Variovorax paradoxus: one gene and its partner. The protein of the gene in region 2 binds, or shares a complex with, the protein of the main gene of each other region. Links are inferred from orthologs where the notes say so. Each region holds a gene or a part of one and is shown on either strand. Other genes may lie near its edges. The genes, in order: rpsJ and nusB.

Region 1 (8,022 bases), 2.4 Mb from region 2 along the record:
TTATTCCCGGCTTCCTTGCCTTGCGTCACGTCAAGGACCAAGGGCGGTTTTGCAACCAGGGCCGGGTTGTTTTGGGACTAATTCATTCATGCCAACCATCAATCAACTGGTGCGTCAGGGTCGAACGGTCGAAAAGATCAATTCGAAGAGCCCTGCCATGCAGAACTCGCCGCAACGTCGCGGTGTCTGCACCCGCGTCTACACCACGACGCCCAAGAAGCCCAACTCGGCGCTTCGTAAAGTTGCCAAGGTCCGTCTGACCAATGGCTTCGAAGTCATCTCCTACATCGGCGGCGAAGGCCACAACCTGCAGGAACACAGCGTCGTGCTGGTTCGCGGCGGTCGTGTCAAGGACTTGCCCGGTGTGCGTTACCACATCGTGCGCGGTTCGCTCGACTTGCAAGGCGTGAAAGACCGCAAGCAGTCGCGTTCCAAGTACGGCGCGAAGCGTCCCAAGAAGGCTTAAGCCTTCCTGTCGTCAAAAAACAAACGGTGTTCGGTTGCCTTGGCGGGCACATCGAACGAAGTGACCCACTGTCGGGTCGAGTAAGTGAGAGTCCTGACTGGCTCTCGCGGTGCCGGAAGCGGTGCCAACTGAAGCAAAGAGGTTAGAAAAATGCCACGTCGTCGCGAAGTCCCCAAACGTGAAATCCTGCCGGATCCCAAGTACGGCAATGTCGAGCTGTCCAAATTCATGAACGTGATCATGGAAGGCGGCAAGAAGGCGATCGCCGAGCGCATCATTTACGGTGCTCTCGACTTCATCGAAAAGAAGAACCCGGACAAGGATCCTCTCGAAGCATTCACCGTTGCCATCAACAACGTGAAGCCGATGGTCGAAGTGAAGTCGCGCCGCGTTGGCGGTGCGAACTATCAAGTGCCGGTCGAAGTCCGTCCTGTCCGTCGCCTCGCCCTGTCGATGCGCTGGATCAAGGAAGCTGCCCGCAAGCGCGGTGAAAAGTCGATGGCCCTGCGTCTGGCCAACGAACTGATGGAAGCCACGGAAGGCCGTGGCGGCGCCATGAAGAAGCGCGACGAAGTGCACCGCATGGCAGAAGCCAACCGGGCGTTCAGCCACTTCCGCTTCTAAAAATCAAACTTCGCTTGGGCGTTGGGTGCTGAGTGTCGGGCGTTGTGCCCGTGCTCGGGGCCCAGCGCTCAACGCATTTCAACCCGAAAGTAAATCATGTCCCGCAAGACCCCCATCGAGCGCTACCGCAACATCGGCATCTCCGCGCACATCGACGCTGGCAAGACCACGACGACCGAACGTATCCTGTTCTACACCGGTGTGAACCACAAGATCGGTGAAGTGCACGACGGCGCCGCCACGATGGACTGGATGGAGCAAGAGCAAGAGCGTGGCATCACGATCACGTCCGCTGCCACCACCTGCTTCTGGAAGGGCATGGCCGGCAAGTTCGACGAACACCGCATCAACATCATCGACACCCCTGGCCACGTGGACTTCACCATTGAAGTCGAGCGCTCGATGCGCGTGCTGGACGGCGCTGTCATGGTGTACGACGCCGTCGGCGGCGTGCAGCCCCAGTCGGAAACCGTCTGGCGCCAGGCCAACAAGTACAAGGTGCCCCGTCTCGCGTTCGTCAACAAGATGGACCGCACCGGCGCCGACTTCCTGCGCGTGCGCCAGATGATGGTGGACCGCCTGAAGGCCAACCCCGTCGTGATCCAGATCCCGATCGGTGCCGAAGAGCACTTCCAGGGCATCGTCGACCTCGTGAAGATGAAGGCGATCATCTGGGACGAAGACAAGGGCGTGACGTTCCAGTACGGCGAGATTCCCGCCAACCTGACCGACGTCTGCAACGAATACCGCGAAAAGCTCGTCGAAGCGGCTGCCGAAGCCAGCGAAGAGCTGATGAACAAGTACCTCGAAGGCGGCGAGCTGAGCGAGGAAGAAATCAAGAAGGCCATTCGCCAGCGCACCATCGCCGGCGAAATCCAGCCGATGCTGTGCGGCTCGGCCTTCAAGAACAAGGGCGTGCAAGCCATGCTCGACGCCGTCGTCGAATACATGCCCGCGCCGACCGACATTCCCCCGGTCAACGGCCTGGACGAAGACGAGGCGCCTGTCATCCGCAAGGCTGACGACAACGAGAAGTTCTCGGCCCTGGCATTCAAGCTGATGACCGACCCGTTCGTGGGCCAGTTGACCTTCGTGCGCGTCTACTCCGGCGTGCTGACCAAGGGCGACAGCGTCTACAACCCGGTTCGCGGCAAGAAGGAACGTATCGGCCGTATCGTGCAGATGCACGCCAACAACCGCGAAGAAGTCAACGAAATCCGCGCCGGCGACATCGCTGCCTGCGTGGGCCTGAAGGAAGTCACCACGGGCGAAACCCTGTGCGACCCGACGGCGATCGTGACGCTCGAGCGCATGGTGTTCCCGGAATCGGTGATCTCGCAGGCCGTCGAGCCGAAGACCAAGGCCGACCAGGAAAAGATGGGCATCGCCCTGCAACGCCTGGCTCAGGAAGACCCCTCGTTCCGCGTCAAGACCGACGAAGAATCGGGCCAGACCATCATCGCCGGCATGGGCGAGCTCCACCTTGAAATCATCGTGGACCGCATGAAGCGCGAATTCGGCGTGGAAGCCAACGTGGGCAAGCCGCAAGTGGCTTACCGCGAAACGATCCGCAAGACCGTCGAAGACGCCGAAGGCAAGTTCGTTCGCCAGTCGGGCGGCAAGGGCCAGTACGGTCACGTCATCCTGAAGCTCGAGCCGCAAGAGGCTGGCAAGGGCTTCGAATTCGTCGACGCCATCAAGGGCGGTGTGGTTCCTCGCGAATACATTCCCGCGGTGGAAAAGGGCGTTGTGGAAGCGCTGACGCAAGGCGTGCTGGCGGGCTACCCCGTCGTGGACGTCAAGGTCACGCTGCACTTCGGCTCGTACCACGACGTGGACTCGAACGAAATGGCGTTCAAGATGGCCGCAATCTTCGGCTTCAAGGAAGGCGCCCGCAAGGCCAGCCCCGTGATCCTCGAGCCGATGATGGCCGTGGAAGTCGAAACGCCTGAAGACTACGCCGGCAACGTGATGGGCGACCTGTCGTCCCGCCGCGGCATGGTGCAGGGCATGGACGACATGGTCGGTGGCGGCAAGGCCATCAAGGCTGAAGTGCCGCTGTCGGAAATGTTCGGCTACTCGACCACGCTGCGCTCGATGTCGCAAGGCCGCGCGACGTACACGATGGAGTTCAAGCACTACGCTGAAGCCCCCCGTAACGTCGCCGAAGCCATCGTGGCCGCTCGCGCCAAGTAAGTATTCAATTTCGAATCTGTCTGCGACCGTGTGCCCCTCGCTGCCCGTGGCGAGGGAACCAGCAATGCGGTGCAGACATAAAACCCAATCACGGGCACTGCTCTTTCAAGGATTGAAAAATGGCAAAAGGTAAATTCACCCGCACCAAGCCGCACGTGAACGTGGGCACGATCGGTCACGTTGACCACGGCAAGACGACGCTGACGGCTGCGATCGCAACGGTTCTGTCGGCCAAGTTCGGCGGCGAAGCCAAGGCCTACGACCAGATCGACGCTGCGCCTGAAGAAAAGGCCCGCGGCATCACGATCAACACCGCGCACGTCGAGTACGAAACGGCCAATCGCCACTACGCACACGTCGACTGCCCCGGCCACGCCGACTACGTGAAGAACATGATCACCGGCGCCGCTCAAATGGACGGCGCCATTTTGGTGTGCTCGGCCGCTGACGGCCCGATGCCCCAGACCCGTGAACACATCCTGCTGGCTCGCCAGGTGGGCGTGGGCTACATCATCGTGTTCCTGAACAAGTGCGACATGGTCGACGACAAGGAACTGCTTGAACTGGTCGAAATGGAAGTTCGCGAACTCCTCGACAAGTACGAGTTCCCCGGCGACGACACCCCGATCATCCACGGCTCGGCCAAGCTCGCCCTGGAAGGCGACAAGGGCGAACTGGGTGAAGGCGCCATCATGAAGCTGGCCGAAGCCCTGGACACGTACATCCCGACGCCCGAGCGCGCCGTGGACGGCACGTTCCTGATGCCCGTGGAAGACGTGTTCTCGATCTCGGGTCGCGGCACCGTGGTGACCGGCGCTGTCGAGCGCGGCGTGATCAAGGTTGGTGAAGAAATCGAAATCGTGGGCATCCGCCCGACGGTCAAGACCACCTGCACCGGCGTGGAAATGTTCCGCAAGCTGCTGGACCAGGGTCAGGCTGGCGACAACGTCGGCGTGCTGCTGCGCGGCACGAAGCGCGAAGAAGTCGAGCGCGGCCAAGTGCTGTGCAAGCCCGGCTCGATCAAGCCGCACACGCACTTCACCGCCGAGGTGTACGTTCTGTCGAAGGACGAAGGCGGCCGTCACACGCCGTTCTTCAACAACTACCGTCCGCAGTTCTACTTCCGCACGACGGACGTGACCGGCGCGATCGAGCTGCCCAAGGACAAGGAAATGGTCATGCCTGGCGACAACGTCAGCATCACCGTCAAGCTGATCAACCCGATCGCGATGGAAGAAGGCCTGCGCTTCGCCATCCGTGAAGGCGGCCGTACCGTGGGTTCGGGCGTCGTGGCCAAGATCCTCGATATCTAAGCCGGACGCAAAGGAATCACCATGGCTACCAAGCAAAAAATCCGCATCCGCCTGAAGGCATTCGACTACAAGCTGATCGACCAGTCGGCAGCCGAAATCGTCGACACCGCCAAGCGCACCGGCGCGATCGTCAAGGGCCCCGTGCCCCTGCCGACCCGCATGAAGCGTTTCGACATCCTGCGTTCGCCGCACGTCAACAAGACGTCGCGCGACCAGCTGGAAATCCGCACGCACCAGCGCCTGATGGACATCGTCGACCCGACCGACAAGACCGTGGACGCGCTGATGAAGCTCGACCTGCCGGCCGGCGTGGACGTCGAGATCAAGCTGCAGTAATCCGTTCGACCTCGCGTCGCGGTTATTTGTGAAGCCCGCCTGCAGAAATGCAGGCGGGCTTTGTGCTTTATGTCACGCAGATGTGGCATCCTCGCCGGACGACAGCCTCCCTCCATCGAGGCGTCGGACAGCTGAAACGAGGGCAGCACAGCTATGAGACAAAGTATCTCTTTTGCGTCGGGTTTGATGGCTTGCATTGCGGCGGTGTTGTTGACCGCATGTGGCGGCGGTGGGGGAGGTGGCGGTGGTGGCATTCCCCTGTTGCCTGTGGCCTCGTCGACAACGGGAAATGGCGATGGTGGTTCTTCTCTGCCGGTATTCCCGGCGGGGACGGTGGCTGTACTGAGCGGGACTGCCAGTTATGAGTCGGTGCCAAATCCCAGCGGCCGCTTGGTGTATGCCGACACCGCTATCAAGCCAGTGCGCAGGGCTTATGTCGAAGTGCTCGATGCCACCAGTGGCACCCAGTTGGCCATCACCTCCACTGACGACAACGGCGCTTATTCGGCGAGTGTTCCGATGAACACGAGTGTCATCGTCCGGGTGCGTGCCCAGCTCCTCCGCACCGGTGTGCTTCCGAGTTGGGACGTCACCGTGCGCGACAACACCCAGTCGAGCGCGATCTACTCCATGCAGTCGTCGGTGTTCTCCACCGGCGTCGCGGCGCTCACGCGTGACCTGCGCGCTGGCAGCGGGTGGGGCGGGTCGAGCTACACCAGCCAGCGCGTGTCCGGGCCATTCGCTGTGATGGACACGATCTACACCGCGATGCAGAAGGTGCTGTCGGTGGCTCCGGCGACGGCGTTTCCGTCGCTGAAGGTGTTCTGGAGTGTCAACAACACGAACTCCGGCGGCAGCATCGCGCTGGGCCAGATCGGCACTACGTTCTTCATCGGCAGGAGTTCGGGTGCCGAGATCTACGTGCTTGGCAAGGAAGATGTGGACACCGACGAATTCGACGCGCCGGTGATCGCGCACGAATGGGGCCACTATTACCAGGCCTCCTTCAGCCGCGACGATTCGCCGGGCGGCGCGCATTCCACGAGCGAACTCATCGACCGCCGGCTCGCCTTCTCCGAAGGATGGGGTAACGGCTGGTCGGGCATCGCGCTGGGTCGTAGCAACTATGTCGATTCGGGTGGACCCGGCCAGGCCCAGGGCGGCAGCCTCGATCTCACGCAGGGGCCGGCGACCAACCGAGGGTGGTTCCGTGAATCCTCGATCCAGTCGATCTTCTGGAACCTGAACCAGCAGGTCGGTTTCAAGCCGATCCACGACACGATGACGGGGGCGCCGTTCAGGAGCGGCGCGCCGGTCACCTCAATCCATCCGTTCGCCGTGGCATTCAACGCGACAGCGCAGGGCAGTGCATCCACGCTGGCCTCGCTGCTCGCAGGGCAGAGCATCACGGTCAATGATGCCTACGGCGCGGGGGAGGGCAATGATGGCGGCGTGTCGATCGCGCTGCCGATGTACAAGCAGGCGGTGGTCGGTACGGCCACTTCGGCCTGTGTGACGAACGCTGCGGATCCTCAGCGTGACGGAAACAAGCTCGGAAGCTTCGCGTACCTGCGTTTCACGGCGCCCGCCAACCGTGGCTACCAGTTCACGATCTCCCCACCGGGGGGCGCTAATCCCAACTACGCAATCTATCGAGGTGGCGTGGTGAGCCGAAATACCAGTTCGGTCAACCTGTCGGCTGGCGACTATGTGCTGGTTGTCAACGATCTCAACAACTCCGCCGCCAGCACCTGCTTCGGCGTGATCATTCAGTAGCAGCGAGGAAGGCCGCCATGAACCTCCGTTCCAACTCGACGATTGCCGCCATGGCATGCCTGGCGCTAGCTGCCGCGTCGGCGCCAGTCTTCGCAGATGGCGTGCCGGCGCCCCGCACCGCAAAGCACTCCGCTTCGTCCCGCAATGCTGCGCCCATGACGGTCGCGGCGCGCAAGCCCAACGATTCAGGCGTCGTGATCCAGTTCAGGGTGGAGGGTACGGCCCAGGTCGGCCGGCCGGTTTCTGTCGTTCTGCAGTTCGACGGCGTGAGCGATCCGGCAGGTGCCACCGCACGCCTGACGACCGATGCCGGCCTGACCCTGACCACAAGCAGCAGCCTGGCCCTTCCCGCCGGCCAGCGTACGACCGCCACCGCCACGGTGACGAGCGACCGCGAAGGTCTCGCCTATCTGAACGTCTTTGTTACGCAGAACGGCGCCATGAGCATCGTCGCCATCCCCGTGCAGACCGGCTCGGCCGCCCCGGCCATGAAGGCTGCAGGCGAGATGAAGTCGTCCGCGGAAGGCGAAAAAATCATCTCGCTGCCGGCCAAAGAGCCGAAATAAGCCGCGAAAGACCCCGGAAACGGGGCTTCGGCGCCCTCAAAACGGCCACAACTGCAGTGCTTGCGCGGAGCCCGCATCGCGGGCTATAATCGCTGGCTCTGCCCTTGCTGCGTCCGCATGGGTGTCGTTCTGGCAGAGATTTATCAACCTTCTTGCGCTGTTCGGGGAAGCCCGGCAAACGCTGTCGCCAATTGAAGTGGCAGCGGCGTAGGGAGTTTCCATTTTTGGAGAAAACAAATGAGTCTGAGCAACTCCCTCGGGTTGCTGGGCCGCAAGGTGGGGATGATGCGTCTCTTCACCGATGACGGGGACGCAGTTCCTGTCACGGTGGTGGATGTGTCCAACAACCGTGTGACCCAGATCAAGTCCCAAGAGACCGATGGCTACGTCGCCCTGCAGGTGACGTTCGGTTCGCGCAAAGCATCGCGCGTGACCAAGCCCGAAGCCGGCCACCTCGCCAAGGCGGGTGTCGAAGCAGGCGAAATCATCCAGGAATTCCGCGTTACCGCCGATACCGCTGGTCAGCACAAGGCTGGCGGCGTGATCGCAGTGACGAGCGTCTTCTCCGTGGGCCAGAAGGTGGACGTGCAAGGCACTTCCATCGGCAAGGGCTACGCTGGCACGATCAAGCGTCACAACATGAGCTCGCAACGCGCGTCGCACGGTAACAGCCGTTCGCACAACGTTCCCGGCTCGATCGGTATGGCACAAGACCCCGGTCGCGTGTTCCCCGGCAAGCGCATGA
Region 2 (8,181 bases):
CGCTGCTGCTGCGCCGTCAGCGCTTGGGCCGCAGCGACACGATCAGCGACGGGAAGATGCGCCCGTCGGTGTCGCGCGGCAGCTTCTCGGTCTTGCGCAGGCCGCGTTCGGCGGCCTCGTCCCAGCCCTGCAGGCCGCTCGACTTGCTCAGCTTGACGCCGACGATGGTGCCGTCGGGCGCCAGGTTGACTTCGAACTCCGCGGCCGGGTTGCCGTTCACCATGTCGGCATCGGGGAAGGTGATGTTCGGGCGCACGGCGGCGGCGATGCGGCCGGCATAGCCGCTCGAAGGGCCCGACGAACGTTGGGCTGTGCCCTTCGAATCGTCGGCGCCGCTCGCACCAGCCAGGCCTTGCATGCGCTTGAGCGCGGCGGCACGGTCGGCGGCTGCCTGCTTCGCCGCGGCATCGGCCTTCTTGGCTTCGGCCTGCTTGGCCTCGGCTTCCTGCTGCTTCTTCTGGTCGGCGAGTTTCTGCTGCTGCTCTTTCTTGCGCTGGGCCTCGTCTTCGGCACGCTGCTTGGCTTCGAGCTCTTTCTTCTTCTGCTGCTGTTGCTGCTCGAGTTCGCGCTCTTTCTGTTCCTTCTGCTCCTTGAGCTTCTTCTCGCGCTCCAGGGCAATGTCGGGCGCCCTTGGCGCAGGTGCGGGCTCGGGCGCCTTCGCCACCGGTGGGGGTGGTGGTGCGGGTGCGGGCGGCGGTGGCGCAGGAGCCGGCGTGGGGGCTTGCGGTGCTTGAAGGCGGGGCGCCGCCTGCTGCACCGTGGACGACCACAGCTCCGCGTCGACCGCACCTTCGTCGGGGTCGCTGCGCCAGCGCACACCCCACGTCAGCGCGGCGATCAGCAACGCATGCGCAATGAGGGCCAGCACGACGGCACGCGGCGTGCCGCGCTGCGGCGGCGGCGCGAACTCGGGGCGATCCAGTGCGAGCGACATGCCTTATTTGCCGCCCGTGGTCGTGACCGACAGGCCCACGCGCTCGATACCGCTGCGCTTGAGCTGGTTCATCGCCTTCACGACGGTCTCGTACTTCACCGACTTGTCGGCGCTGATGACCACCGGGCGCTGGTCGTCGCCGCCCTGGGCCTGCTTGGCCGCGGAGCCGATCTGGGTCATGGGGATCGAGGTGCCGCCCGAGCCGGTGGACGGATCTTTCTTGATCTGCACTTCGTCTTCGCTCTTGATGACGATCTCGATGGGCTTGTCGGGCTGCTTGTTGGCGCGGTCGACCGAGGGCAGGTTGATCACGCTCGGCGTGATGAGCGGCGCGGTGACCATGAAGATGATCAGCAGCACCAGCATCACGTCGATGAACGGGACCATGTTGATCTCGTTGATCGTCCGGCGGCCGCGGCCCCGGGATGAAACGGCGGGCATGCGCTGCGCCTCCGTTCAGCGGTTGGCCGGAGCCACCGACGATGCCGCGCCGCCGGCCGTCGGATTGGCCGACAGGTTGCGCTGCAGGATGTTGGAGAACTCCTCGATGTAGGTTTCGAGGGCAATGGCGATCTTGTCGATCTCGCGGGCGAAGCGGTTGTAGCCCACAACAGCCGGAATGGCGGCGAACAGGCCGATGGCGGTGGCCACCAGTGCCTCGGCGATGCCGGGGGCCACGGTGGCCAGCGTTACCTGCGCCAGTGCAGCCAGGCCGGTGAAGGCGTGCATGATGCCCCAGACCGTGCCGAACAGGCCGACGTACGGAGAGACCGAGCCCACGGTGGCCAGGAACGAGAGGTTCTGCTCGGCCGCGTCCAGCTCGCGCTGGAAGCTCGCGCGCATCGCGCGGCGGGCGCCGTCGAGCAGCGTGGGGGCGTCGGTAACGTGGCGTTCGCGCAGCTTTTGATATTCGCGCATGCCCGAAGCGAAGATGCGCTCCATGGGGCCGGCGAACTTGGCGTTCTGCGCGGCCGAGGCGAACAGTTCATTGAGGCTGGTGCCCGACCAGAACTCGCGTTCGAAGTCGTCGTTGAGGGCACGCATGCGCCGCAGTGCGAAGTACTTGCGGATGATCGCGGCCCAGCTGGCGATCGAGACGATCACGAGCAGCAGCACGACCAGTTGAACCACGAAGCTCGCATGGAGCAGGAGATTGATGATGGAGAGGTCTTGGTTCATGGCTTGAAAGGTTGTGTCATGGAGCCGCTGTAGCGCTCGAGGGTTCCCGTCACTTGCTTCGGAATGCGTGCGGGACGCAATGTGGCGGCGTCCACCCAGCCGATGCGGATCGTGCCTTCGCACAGCAAGACGGGTGCCGGGGCCCCCGTTCGCTCTTGCTCTGTTTTTGATAGCACTCGCTGACCGATTATCAACGACGCAGTGCCCAATTGTTGAAGATCGGCTGTAACGAGCAGTTCGTCGTCTAGCCGCGAGGGCCGATGGTATTTGAGCTGCGTTTCGCTCACCACGAACTGGCCGCCCGTTTCCTCGCGCAGCTTGCGCTGTTCGACGCCCAGCGAGCGCAGCCACTCGGTGCGGCCGCGCTCCATGAACTTCAGGTAATTGGCGTAGAACACGATGCCGCCGGCGTCGGTGTCTTCCCAGTAGACGCGGATCGGAAACGCGTAGCTCATTGCGCCTGGTTCTCTGCCATGGCCCGCAGGCGTTCGATGGATTCCTGCAGGTGCGCCATCGAACTGGCAGTGGAGAAGCGCACGAACTTGGCCGTCTCGGCCGTGCCGAAGTCGCGGCCGGGCGTGACGGCGACGTGGGCGCGCTTCATGGTCTCGAAGGCGAAGTCCCAGCTGCCGGAGATGCCGAGCTTTTCGGCGAAGCTCGTGCAGTCGGCCCAGGCGTAGAAGGCGCCGTCGGGAACCACGGGCACGTTCAGGCCTAACGCGTTCAGCTGCGGAATGAACCAGTCGCGGCGCGCCTTGAATTCGGCGCGGCGGCGTTCGTACTCGGCAATGCTCTCGTCCTCGAAGCAGGCGAGCGCCGCGTACTGAGACACCGTGCTCGCGCAGATGAACAGGTTTTGCGCAAGGCGCTCGACCACCGGCACCAGCACCTCGGGCACCACCAGCCAGCCGAGGCGCCAGCCGGTCATGTTGAAGTACTTGCTGAAGCTGTTGATGCTGATGACGTTGTCGTCGATGGCCAGCGCCGTCTGCCCGAAGGCATCGTCGTATGAGAGGCCGAGATAGATCTCGTCGATCAGCGTGATGCCGCCGCGCTGCGACACCACCTCGTGGATGCGGCGCAGTTCGTCGGGCGCGATCGAAGTGCCGGTCGGGTTCGACGGTGACGCGAGCAGCACGCCGCGCGTCTTGTCGGTCCAGGCGGCCTCGACCTTGGCGGCCGTGAGCTGGAAGCGCTCTTCGGCCGTGGTCGGCACCAGCACGGCCTTGCCGTCCGCCGCGCTCACGAAGTGGCGGTTGCACGGATAGCTCGGGTCGGGCATCAGGATCTCGTCGCCGGACTCGATCAGCGCGAGGCAGGCCAGCTGCAGCGCGGCCGAGGCGCCAGCGGTGACGACGATGCGGCGGGCCGGCACGTCGACGTTGAAGCGCTGGCGATACCAGGCGCTGATGCGTTCGCGCAGATGGTCGAGGCCAGTGGCCTGCGTGTACTGCGTGGCGCCGGCGCGCACGGCGCGGGCTGCGGCTTCCTGCACCAGCGGTGGGGCGGTGAAGTCGGGTTCGCCGATGTTCAGGAAGATCATCGGCCGGTCGGTATGGGCGACCTGGCGGGCCAATGCACTGGCGGCCTTGGCCACTTCCATCACATAGAAGGGCTCGATGCGCTGTGCGCGCGTCGAAATCCTCATGCCTTTGCTTTCCCCGAAGCGCGATCTGCTTCCACTTCGAGCGGGCGCAACTGCGGCGCCAGGCCGTTGAGCACGGCGTTCACGTACTTGTGGCCGTCGGTGCCGCCGAATTCCTTGGCCAGCTCGATGCACTCGTTGAGCACCACGCGCCACGGCACGTCGGGGCAGTTCTGGAACTCGTACACGCCGATCCACATCACGGCGTGCTCGATGGGCGAGATTTCTTCGAACTTGCGGTCAAGCAGCGGGCGGATCAACGCGTCGAGCTGCTCGGCGCCTTCGATCGAACCATGCAGCAGCGCGTCGTAGTGCAGAGCGTCGGCCTTGTGGAAGCCCGCGAGGTCGCGCGTGAAGTGGTCGATGTCGGTCGGGTCGTTGCGGCCCACCAGGTGCTGGTAGAGCGCCTGCAGCGCGAACTCGCGCGCGCGGCTGCGGTTCGACTTGGCCGAAGCCTTGCGCGCGCCCGTGCTGGTGAGGCCGACGCGCGACTGGCGCGGCTTGGCGCCAGCGGGCTTGAGGGGCTTGGAGGTGTCTTCGGTCATGAAAGGGTGGCCAGCAGTTGCGCCATCTCGACCGCCACGCGGGCTGCGTCGCGGCCCTTGTCGGTCTGGCGGGCGATGGCCTGCTCGAGGTTTTCGGTGGTGAGGATCGCGTTGGCGATGGGCAGGCGGTAGTCGAGCGCAATGCGGCTCACGCTCGCGCCCGATTCGTTGGCCACGAGTTCGAAGTGATAGGTTTCGCCGCGGATGATGCAGCCCAGCGCCACCAGCGCGTGGTAGCCGCCGCGTTCGGCGAGCGCCTGCAGCGCCACGGGCACTTCGAGCGCGCCGGGAACCTGCAGGTGATGGATGTCGCTGGCGGCCACACCCAGCGCCTCGAGCTCCGAGAGGCAGGCCGAGGCCAGCGCATCAGTGATGTCGGCGTTAAAGCGCGCCTGCACGATGCCGATGCGCAGGCCTTTGCCGTTGAGCGTTGTCTCGCCCTTGTTTGAACCTTGCATGGTCGTTCAGTCTTTCGTGAGGTAGCCGGCGATTTCGAGCCCGTAGCCCGCCGCCATGCTCGGCATGCGACGCGGCGTGCCCAGCAGATTCATCTTGTGCACGCCGCATTCGCGCAGGATCTGCGCGCCGATGCCGTAGCTGCGCAGGTCCATGCGGCCGCGCTCGGGGGCTTGCGCGGGGCGCGCGGTGCCGTCGAACTGGGCGAGCAGCTCGCCGGCGGTTTCGCCACAGTTCAGCAGCACGGCCACGCCCTTGCCCTCGTTCGCGATGTGCGAGAGGCTGGCGTCCAGGCTCCACGAGTGCAGCGAGCGGTTGATTTCGAGTGCGTCGAGCACCGACAGCGGCTCGTGCACGCGCACCGACACCGTGTCTTCGGGCGCCCACTTGCCGCGCACCAGCGCAAGGTGCACGCCGCGGCTGGGCTTGTCGATGAAGGCGTGGGCGGTGAAGGCGCCCCAGTTGGTCTGGATCTCGCGGCAGCCGACTTTTTCGACCAGTGATTCGACGCGGCTGCGGTGCTCGATGAGCGCGGCGATGGTACCGATCTTGAGGCCGTGCTCGGCCGCAAAGATCTGCAGGTCGGGCAGGCGGGCCATGGTGCCGTCTTCGTTCATCACCTCGCAGATCACCGAGGCGGGCGAGCAGCCGGCCATGGCGGCGAGGTCGCAGCCGGCTTCGGTATGGCCGGCGCGCATCAGCACGCCGCCGTCCACCGCCTGCAGCGGGAAGATGTGGCCGGGCTGAACGAGGTCGGCGGCCACTGCATTGGGGGCTACGGCGGCCTGCACGGTGCGGGCGCGGTCGGCGGCCGAGATGCCGGTAGTCACGCCTTCGGCCGCTTCGATGGAAACGGTGAACGCGGTCGAATGCTTGGCGCCGTTGCGCTGCACCATCGGCGGCAGCTGCAGCCGCTCGCACATCTCGCGCGAGAGCGTGAGGCAGATCAGGCCGCGGGCATGGCGCGCCATGAAGTTGATGGCCTCGGGCGTGATGTGGTCGGCCGCGACGACGATGTCGCCTTCGTTCTCGCGGTCTTCCTCGTCGACCAGGATCACCATGCGGCCAGCGGCAAGCTCGGCCACGATTTCCTCGACCGAAGAGATCGGGGCTGGGGCGCGCGCGGCGCGGGGAGCGCCGATCGGCGTGACGGAGGCGTTCATTCGGCTGTGTCCTTGGAATACGTGGAAGTGGGGGGCACCAGCACGCCCGCCTGAAGCATGCGCTCCACGTAGCGCGCCACGGTATCGATTTCGAGGTTGACCTTCGAGCCGGCCTTCAGGCTGCCAAGGGAGGTGTTGTCGACGGTGTGCGGGATCAGGTTGATGCTGATCTCGGCGCCGCCTTCGATGTCGTTCACCTTGTTGACGGTGAGGCTCACGCCGTTGACGGTGATCGAGCCCTTGTAGGCGAGGAAGCGGGCCAGCGCCGGCGGTGCCACCACGCGCAGTTCCCAGCTTTCGCCGACGGGCTCGAAGAAGCTCACGCTGCCGATGCCGTCCACGTGGCCCGACACGATGTGGCCGCCGAGGCGGTCGCTGGCGCGCAGGGCCTTTTCGAGGTTGATGCGGCTGCCTTCGTCGGTCAGGCCCGCGGTCTTGTCGAGGGACTCGGCCGAAATGTCGATGGTGAACTGCTGTCGCTCGGGGGCGAGCGTGGTGACGGTCATGCAGGCGCCGTTGAGCGCGATGCTGTCGCCGAGGCCGACGTCGTCGAGATACCCGTCGGGCACCGCAATGCTGAGTCTTTTGCCAAAGGAGGAGGAGGTGCCGAGGTCGTGGATGGCGGCGATGCGCCCCACGCCGGTGATGATTCCGGTGAACATCCGCGCATTTTCGCAGAGAACGAGGGGGGCTTCGGGCTAAACGTCAGAAGGCGTCTTTTCCGGCGATCCGGGCCACGATGCGCAGATCGGGTCCAAGCATGTCGACGGACCTGAATTCCAGGGGCAGAACCCCCGCCAGCGAGGTGAGCGGGCCGTCGGCGTGGATGTGGCTCGCGATGTCGAGCCCGCTGCCGATCAGCTTGGGCGCCAGGTACACCAGCAGCTCGTCGACGCAGCCTTCGCGCAGCATCGAGCCGTTGAGCTTGTGGCCCGACTCGACGTGCAGCTCGTTGACGCCGCGGGCTGCCAGGTCTTTCAGCATGGCGCCCAGGTCGACCTTGTCGTCGGCGTTGGGCAGGCAGGTGACGGTGGCGCCGCGTGCTTCCAGCGCCTCGGCTTTCTTCTCGTCCCGGCTGGCCGCGTAGATCCACACGGGGCGGCCTGCTATGAAGATGTGAGCGTCGGGCGGCGTTTGGAGCCGGCTGTCCACGACCACCAGGTGCGGTTGGCGCGGAGTCTCGACCAGGCGCACGTCCAGGCGCGGGTTGTCTTCGAGCACGGTTCCGACACCCGTCAGCACCGCGCTGGCGCGCGCTCGCCATGCATGGCCGTCGGCGCGCGCGGCTTGCGCCGTAATCCATTGGCTCACGCCGTTGTCGAGGCCGGTCTTGCCGTCGAGCGAGGCGGCCACCTTCATCCGGACCCAGGGCGTCTTGCGGACCATGCGGCTGAAGAAGCCGATGTTGAGTTCGCGCGCTTCCTCCGCGCCCGGCCCGATCTCGACATCGACGCCCGCGGCGCGCAGTCGCTCGAAACCCTGGCCGGCGACCAGCGGATTGGGGTCGGCCATCGACGCGACCACCCGGCCGATGCCGGCCGCGACCAGCGCATCGCAGCATGGGCCGGTGCGGCCATGGTGGGAGCAGGGCTCGAGGGTGACCCAGGCGGTTGCGCCGGCGACCGAATGGCCTCTCGTCGCCGCATCGCGCAGTGCCATGACTTCGGCATGAGGGCCGCCGACCTGTTGGGTGTGGCCTTGGCCGATCACAGTGCCGTTCGCGGAGACCAGGACGCAGCCGACGCGCGGATTGGGATCGGTCTCGGGTCCGGCCTGGCGCGCGAGATTCAGCGCCTGGATCATGAAATTGGGATTTTCTTTTGTCATTCTTTTGTTAAATCAAATCCATTTTGGAGCGTCAATTGAAATCAATTGAAAACAATTGACCGTTGATCCATTTGCTTTGACCGTTTGTCGTGCAATAGGCGGTCAATAAGATATTGAAAAATAGAATTTCAAGCTATTGCAATCAGGGAGAAGCGTTTGCCCAGGCACGATGGTGCGAGTCGGCGGACGGTACGACATGAATAACGAATTCTGCGCGTCCGCGCGGGCGCATTCACGCCACCACACCGAAAGGCCGCGAGGCTTCACGCTTGTCGAGATGATGGTCGTCATCGTACTGATGACCGTGCTGCTGGCAATGGCGCTGCCCAGTTTCAGTGGCCTGATCGAAAAGTACCGCGTCGAGGGCATGGCCTCGGCCCTGATGGCGAGCGTGAGCCATGCGCGCTCGGAGGCGGCCCGGCGCGGAAAGAC

The links.
Region 1: the proteins of nusB (region 2) and rpsJ are in contact, whole or in part, in a solved structure (PDB 3D3B), measured with the Escherichia coli proteins. The link is inferred for Variovorax paradoxus from one-to-one orthologs.

Annotation. Positions count from the first base shown.
Region 1 is NZ_CP102931.1:177,678-185,699, forward strand. The notes cover bases 3,438-6,277. They hold rpsJ (30S ribosomal protein S10), read left to right. Parts: upstream 3,438-4,620; coding sequence 4,621-4,935; downstream 4,936-6,277. Other genes in these bases: tuf (elongation factor Tu), read left to right, coding at 3,438-4,599; NWF24_RS00810 (hypothetical protein), read left to right, coding at 5,329-6,277. Outside these bases: rpsL (30S ribosomal protein S12), read left to right, coding at 89-466; rpsG (30S ribosomal protein S7), read left to right, coding at 617-1,090; fusA (elongation factor G), read left to right, coding at 1,187-3,286; more of tuf, read left to right, coding at 3,406-3,437; more of NWF24_RS00810, read left to right, coding at 6,278-6,711; NWF24_RS00815 (hypothetical protein), read left to right, coding at 6,729-7,277; rplC (50S ribosomal protein L3), read left to right, coding at 7,515-8,022. UniProt on the Escherichia coli protein: Involved in the binding of tRNA to the ribosomes. Part of the processive rRNA transcription and antitermination complex (rrnTAC). The complex forms an RNA-chaperone ring around the RNA exit tunnel of RNA polymerase (RNAP).
Region 2 is NZ_CP102931.1:2,532,159-2,540,339, forward strand. Bases 2,531-5,529 are described here. They hold nusB (transcription antitermination factor NusB), read right to left. Parts: upstream 4,304-5,529; coding sequence 3,758-4,303; downstream 2,531-3,757. Other genes in these bases: ybgC (tol-pal system-associated acyl-CoA thioesterase), read right to left, coding at 2,531-2,568; NWF24_RS11915 (pyridoxal phosphate-dependent aminotransferase), read right to left, coding at 2,565-3,761; ribH (6,7-dimethyl-8-ribityllumazine synthase), read right to left, coding at 4,300-4,761; ribBA (bifunctional 3,4-dihydroxy-2-butanone-4-phosphate synthase/GTP cyclohydrolase II), read right to left, coding at 4,768-5,529. Also shown: cell envelope integrity protein TolA, read right to left, coding at 17-934; NWF24_RS11900 (ExbD/TolR family protein), read right to left, coding at 938-1,375; protein TolQ, read right to left, coding at 1,391-2,113; more of ybgC, read right to left, coding at 2,110-2,530; more of ribBA, read right to left, coding at 5,530-5,922; NWF24_RS11935 (riboflavin synthase), read right to left, coding at 5,919-6,584; bifunctional diaminohydroxyphosphoribosylaminopyrimidine deaminase/5-amino-6-(5-phosphoribosylamino)uracil reductase RibD, read right to left, coding at 6,628-7,749; NWF24_RS11945 (GspH/FimT family pseudopilin), read left to right, coding at 7,946-8,181. UniProt on the Escherichia coli protein: Part of the processive rRNA transcription and antitermination complex (rrnTAC). The complex forms an RNA-chaperone ring around the RNA exit tunnel of RNA polymerase (RNAP).